2 regions of the Mycolicibacterium sp. HK-90 genome follow, and region 2 is predicted to be linked to the other one. Evidence: predicted binding sites of a transcription regulator. Region 2 holds the regulator's gene; the other holds the start of a gene.
The links. Region 2 encodes LexA, which represses DNA repair genes until DNA is damaged. Its sites were predicted from a motif close to CGAACANNTGTTCG; they were not measured.
Positions count from the first base shown of each region.

Region 1: the regulator LexA is predicted to act here: its motif matches at 1,783-1,796, upstream of cofD (2-phospho-L-lactate transferase).

Region 1 is NZ_CP129613.1:1,854,021-1,857,431, reverse strand. Features, by position in the region: gene QU592_RS09000 (phosphomannomutase/phosphoglucomutase) at 1-226, opposite strand, end outside; gene QU592_RS08995 (DUF3499 domain-containing protein) at 313-729, opposite strand; gene QU592_RS08990 (metallopeptidase family protein) at 861-1,283, shown strand; gene QU592_RS08985 (WhiB family transcriptional regulator) at 1,319-1,708, opposite strand; gene cofD (2-phospho-L-lactate transferase) at 2,003-2,986, shown strand; gene QU592_RS08975 (coenzyme F420-0:L-glutamate ligase) at 2,983-3,411, shown strand, end outside.
Region 2 is NZ_CP129613.1:2,623,116-2,626,526, reverse strand. Features, by position in the region: gene nrdR (transcriptional regulator NrdR) at 1-109, opposite strand, end outside; gene QU592_RS12720 (LysM peptidoglycan-binding domain-containing protein) at 274-771, opposite strand; gene lexA (transcriptional repressor LexA) at 1,036-1,761, shown strand; gene QU592_RS12710 (LGFP repeat-containing protein) at 1,803-3,411, opposite strand, start outside.

The DNA.
Region 1 (3,411 bases), 770 kb from region 2:
CCAGGCCCTGGGAGGTGACGCCGTCGGCGAACGCGGCGGCCAGTGCCGGTGAACTCTCCCGCATGTCGTAGCCGATCACGACCTGCTTCGCACCGTCGGCGCGGACCAGACGAGCGAACGCACCCCCGACCTCGGCAACGAAATCCTCGTCGATCTGGGAGCCGACCAATCCGCGGACGTCATAGGCCTTGATGACATCGTGAACAGCCGTCGCTGGCCTAGACATATAGCTCCTTGTGAAACGGGATCGTTGGCGCCAGCCTAGCCGTCGGGCGGCATCGACACGTTCACTACTCGTGGCCCGGTCGACGGCTAATCGGTGGGATCCGGCAACACCCGCAGGTGGCCGCGACGCCGTCCGTTGGTCTCCGCGGGACGCGCCGCCGGCGCCAGCACCGCGCCGGTGCCCACACCGGTGGACGGGTCGGAGAATCCGGCCACGACGCCACCGCGGGCCGCGCCCGGCTGGCCTTCCCGGACGGCATCGGCCAGCGCCACCAGATCGTCTTCATCGGGGTGGGCGGGCAACGGGCCGGCATGGCGGACCAGCTCCCAGCCTCGCGGAGCCGTGATGCGTCCGGCGTGGCCGACGCACAGATCCCAGGAGTGGGGCTCGGACACCGTGGCAAGAGGTCCGACCACAGCCGTGGAGTCGGAGTAGACAAAAGTCAACGTCGCCACGGCATAGTGCGGGCACCCGGGCCGGCAGCAGCGACGGGGAACATTCACGCACCAGAGATTACTTCGGACCGTCGCTGCGCGGTGCCGGACACGCGCAGCGGAGGGGCCCCCGATCCCGAACCGTTACGATCAACGCCGTGGCCCAGCGCAACCCATGGCGATCGCGCCGCGGCCGCGATATTCGCGGGCCGCTGCTTCCGCGAACGGTTCCCGGCTGGCGCAGTCGCGCCGAACGGTTCGACATGGCGGTGCTGGAATCGTATGAGCCGATCGAACGGCGGTGGGGTTCGCGACTGCGGGAACTCGACGTCGCCGTCGACGAGATTCCGCGGATGTCCCCGAAAGATCCGGACAGTGTGCAATGGCCGCCCGAGGTCATCGCCGACGGCCCGATCGCGTTGGCGAGGCTGATACCCGCCGGGGTCGACGTCAGGGGAAACTCGACCCGGGCTCGAATTGTCTTGTTCCGCAAGCCCATCGAGCGCCGGGTCAAAGGATCCGATGAGCTTGCCGACTTGCTGCATGAAATCCTGGTGGCCCAGGTGGCCACCTATCTGGGAGTCGAACCGTCAGTCATCGACCCAACGATCGACGAGGACTGACGTCGGGCGCCCGCAAGGGCGCTCAACCGTGAGCGTCAGATGATGCCGCGTTTGAGGCGGCGACGCTCCCGTTCTGACAAACCTCCCCAAATACCGAAGCGCTCATCGTGCGCGAGCGCGTACTCCAAGCAGGCATCCTTGACTTCGCAGCCCTGGCAGATGCGCTTGGCCTCGCGGGTAGACCCGCCCTTCTCCGGGAAGAACGCCTCCGGGTCGGTCTGTGCGCACAGCGCACGTTCCTGCCATTGGTCGTCCTCCGTTGCCGGATCACCATCAATGTGATCGGGTACCAAACTCAGCTGAGGGCGTCCGGCCGCCCCCTCCGGTGTCGGCCCGGCGTCGATGTGCGGTGCGTTGTCTACCGAGCCGAGTAGCCGGCTGTCAAACCGGACCACACGATCGAAATCGCCGCTCTCATAAGACATTATCCCCCGCCTCCTCACTCGGTCTCGTAGATCCTAAGTGGAGCCCCACCATTGTTCTCTGCGGTCACCCCATTCGAACATTTGATCGAATCTCGGTCCGCGACACCGGAATCGGTCACCAACCGGGAAATGACACATCTGTGATTACACACGTGTTAGCTGCCGGGGTCAAGCGCCAGGGCGCGAATTCATACCATCTCGTAATGTCAAATCGGCGCGTCGCGACATCGGCGTGTCCTGCCCGTGACGACGTCGTTTCCATCCGCGCGGCCTCAACGCCTAGGGTCGGACGTTGTGAAGATCACCGTTCTGGTCGGCGGCGTCGGAGGCGCCCGCTTTTTGCTGGGGGTACAGCACCTGTTGGGACTCGGGGCATTCGGTGGCACCGACAGCAAGCATGAACTCACCGCGATCGTGAACGTGGGCGACGACGCCTGGATGCACGGCGTCCGGATCTGCCCCGACCTCGACACCTGCATGTACACCCTGGGCGGCGGCATCGACCCGGAACGCGGCTGGGGCCATCGCAACGAAACCTGGCACGCCAAGGAAGAACTGGCCGCCTACGGCGTGCAACCCGACTGGTTCGGCCTGGGCGACCGCGACCTGGCCACCCACCTGGTGCGCACCCAGATGCTCCGAGCCGGATACCCGTTGTCGCAGGTCACCGAGGCGCTGTGCAAGCGCTGGTCCCCGGGGGCCCGGCTGCTGCCGGTCACCGACGACCGAAGCGAGACGCACGTGGTGATCACCGACCCGGAGGACGGCTCACGCCACGCGATCCACTTCCAGGAGTGGTGGGTGCGCTATCGGGCGCAGGTGCCGTCGCACAGTTTTGCGTTCGTCGGCGCAGAACAGGCAACCCCGGCCCCGGGTGTCACCGAGGCCATCGCCGACGCGGATGTCGTGTTGCTGGCACCGTCGAACCCCGTCGTGAGCATCGGGCCCATCCTGCAGATCCCCGGCATTCGCGGCGCGCTGCGCTCGACCAAGGCACCGGTGGTCGGCTACTCCCCCATCATCGATGGAAAACCGTTGCGCGGCATGGCCGATGAGTGTCTGCGCATCATCGGCGTGGAGTCCACCTCGCAGGCCGTCGGACAGCACTTCGGCGCCCGGTCGGGTACCGGACTGCTCGACGGCTGGCTGGTGCACGAGGGCGATCAGGCCGACATCGAGGGCGTGCGGGTGCGCGCCGTGCCGCTGTTGATGACCGACCCGTCGACCACCGCCGAGATGGTGCGCGCCGGACTGGACCTCGCGGACGTTGCACTGTGACCACCGCAGTGAACACTGAGCACGGCTCGGCCGACCGGGTCGAGATTCTGCCGGTACCAGGGCTTCCCGAGTTCCGGCCCGGGGACAACCTGGCCGCCGCGCTGGCGGAGGCAGCACCGTGGCTGCGCGACGGGGACGTACTCGTGGTCACCAGCAAGATCGTCTCCAAGTGCGAAGGCCGCATCGTCACCGCGCCGTCCGATCCGGAGGAGCGGGACGCCTTGCGGCGCAAGTTGATCGACGATGAGGCCGTCCGCGTGCTGGCCCGCAAGGGCCGGACCCTGATCACCGAGAACGCCATCGGTCTGGTCCAGGCCGCGGCCGGCGTCGACGGTTCCAACGTCGACTCCAACGAATTGGCCCTGTTGCCAATCGATCCCGATGGAAGCGCGGCGGCCCTGCGCGACGGCCTGCGTGCGCAGCTG
Region 2 (3,411 bases):
GACGGCCGCATTCCGGACATGACCGCCGGCGCCGGATGGCCTGCCCCTCGTCGGTCTCCCGGGAATCGACCACGCGCGAATCAGGATGACGGCAGAAAGGACAGTGCATCACCGCTCCTTCGTCATGCCGCCGGACAACTAGTTCGAGCGCCCTTGAGCGTACCCGCGATGCCCGCGGGAGACTCACCGCCGGGTCCAGTGGTGCGTAGGTGGTCAGGTCACCGCCGGCCAGTGTGACTGCCCGCCAGGACGATTCAACGGACATCGCGCGGCTCAGCCAACCGGGGCGAGCAGCGTCTGGCCTGCGTCGACCGCGGAGGATTCGAGCTGGTTGAGGTCGCGGATCTGCTCGACCACCTGGGAAACCGGGGCATCGGGGGCCACGCGTCGGGCCACCTGCTGCAGCGTCTCGCCCGACTTCACCTGTACCACCGCGAGCTCGGTGGGTGTGGCGGCCTCGTTCCCCATCACGCCGCCCAGCTGGGCCACCAACCCGAGCCACACCGTGATGCCGGCCGCGACCAGCGCCAACAACACCGTGGTCAACGGCGTGATGGGCCGGCTGCGATGCGATGCCCGCGACATCAGCACACCCGTTCCGCGGTAGTGGACCGCGCCACCGGCGGGCCGCGCGGGCTCCGGCCGCCGGACCCGGCGCACCGGCCGGGGCGCGCCGGAACCGAACTGGGCGCGGGCGCGGGGCGGTTGGGTCTGCGACTGGACCCGGACAGCACGGGAACGGCTATCTGCGGGGATATCGATGATCGCCATCTGACTGCCTTTCGGTGGGACGGTTTCGCTCTTGTGTTCGAATATAGTCGCTCACATGTTCGATGAATAGAACATGTGATCGAACTGTTGCGAACGATAGAGCAGGGCACCGACAAGTTCGGGCCGCCGAATCCACATCCCGGCCCAAGGAGTCGCCCCATGGCCGACTCCACGCGGTCGAATCCGCCCGACCTGCGAACCCGCGCGCAACACGCGTCGAACACATGTTTGATTAATGTTCGACCAGCGACTACATTCGGCCTCATGAGCGACGACCGCAGCAGGGACGACGGCAGCACCGACAACCCGGCCGGAACGGACGGCGCGAGTCCACGCCGTGCCGACAGCGGACTCACCGACCGGCAGCGGACCATTCTCGACGTGATCCGTGCGTCCGTGAACAGCCGCGGCTACCCGCCCAGCATCCGCGAGATCGGCGATGCGGTCGGTTTGACGTCGACGTCCTCGGTCGCCCACCAGCTGCGCACCCTGGAACGCAAGGGCTATCTGCGACGCGATCCCAACCGGCCGCGCGCGGTCGACGTGCGGGCCGCCGACGATCCGGCGGCCACTCCGTTGGTGTCCACCGATGTCGCCGGGTCCGACGCGCTACCGGAGCCGACATTCGTGCCGGTGCTCGGCCGTATCGCCGCGGGTGGCCCCATCCTGGCCGAGCAGGCCGTCGAGGATGTCTTCCCGCTCCCCCGCGAGCTGGTCGGCGAGGGCTCGCTGTTCCTGCTCAAGGTGGTGGGCGATTCGATGGTCGACGCCGCGATCTGCGATGGCGACTGGGTGGTGGTGCGCCAGCAGAGTGTGGCCGACAACGGGGACATCGTGGCGGCCATGATCGACGGTGAGGCCACCGTCAAGACCTTCAAGCGCACCCGTGGCCAGGTCTGGCTGATGCCGCACAACCCGGCCTACGACCCGATCCCGGGCAACGACGCAGCGGTGCTCGGCAAGGTCGTCACCGTCATCCGCAAGATCTGACCCGAGGATCGGACGGGTGGTGATGTCGCCCGTCCGATGACTCAGTCGGCTCGCACGAATCCGTTCGTGCGAGCGAATTCCTCGCTGGCGAACCAAATCTCGGCCACCGCGTCGTCGTACTCGCTGCTGTCGGGTGACCAGTACCGGCCGGTCTGGGTGTCGGCCTTGATCGGGTAGCCCTCCGGCGCCCGGTTCGGGTCGTCCAGAGGCAGATGGATCGCCGTGACCGCGGGCACCTCGTCGAGTTCGATCGCGGCGTGACGCCCACTGTGGGCCTCGCCGCCGTACGCCTCGGCCTCGGTGATCACCCGGGTCGGCGCCGTGTCGACGTTGTCCTGATCGCTCGCCGCCAATCCGCCCAGAGTCGCAAAGGCACTTGCCTCGCCGGCGCCGGCTCCCGGGCTGGCGAGTGCACTGGTATCGGCCAGGTCCTCGTCGGCCAACTCCGCCTCGAGGTCCCCGTCGACCTGCTCGCCCTCGGCGACCTCCTCGAAGTCGGCGTCGATGGGCGCGTCGAGGTCTTCGTCATCGGCGAAGTCGTCGTCCTCGAAATCGTCTTCGAAGTCGTCCTCTTCGAAGTCATCGTCTTCGAAGTCGCCGTCGCGGTAATCGTCGCGGTAATCGTCGAAGCCCTGCTCGGGGCCGGCCAACCGCGCGGAATCCTCCGGTGGCTCTTCGTCGTCGCCCGGTGACCCGTAGGCCCGCGCCCCGCCCTGCGGGGCGGCCCACTGACTGACCGGGATGGCCGTATCGGTCGGACCGTCGTACGGGGATGCTGCCGCCGATTCCTCGGCCGATCCGGCGAATCGCGCCGTCGCGGGCTCGCCGTACGCATCCCCGGATTGGTAGCCACCGGATTCGTCGGCGCCGCGGTCACGCCCGTACTCGTCCTGGTCGTAACCCCGCGAGCCGTAGCGGGCGTCGTCGTATCGGCCGTCGTCATAGCCTGATCCGTCGGGACCGCCGTCGTAGTCGTCGTCGAACGGGTCGTGATCGAAGTCGTCGCCGTCACCGGCCCGGCGACGGTGCCACAGGGCTGCGCCGACGATCAGGGCCGCCAGCAACAGCACCGGGACCAGGGCGATCAGCCACCACCAGCTCCAGCGCCAGGTGAAGGGCTTGTCGGCGTCGGCGCCGGCCGGTTGCTGGCCACCGGCCTGGGGCTGCTCGATTCCGGGGACCTGCAAGCCGCTCAACTCGGAGGCGAGTTTCGACGGCTCGGTGGTGAACTTGTTGTCGGCGCGGTCCCAGGAGATGGCGCCTCCGCTGAACCGCTGGGTGATGACGGTGCCGTCCTCGGTCTGGTCGGCCATCGGGGCACCGAGGGTGCCCTTTGCCCCGCCCAGCTTGTCCCAGGCCGCCTTCATCGCGCCCCGGACGATCACGGAGCCGTAGTCGGGCGTCCAGAAGATGACGGGATTGTCCGCCGCGGCGAACGTGCTGATCCGGCTGTTGGGTCCCAGCCCGCCTTCGGTCTCGCTGGCAGTCGGGAAGCCCAGGTCACCCTCGGGACCGCCGACGCTCTCGTACTTCTCCAGCAGCTGGCCGGTGATGGCGTTGGCTCCGGTGGCCGGGGTGTAGAAGATCTTGCCGCCGGCGTAGTTCTGCCCGATCCCGTCAGCACCGATCGGATACTGGTCGCCCTCCTTG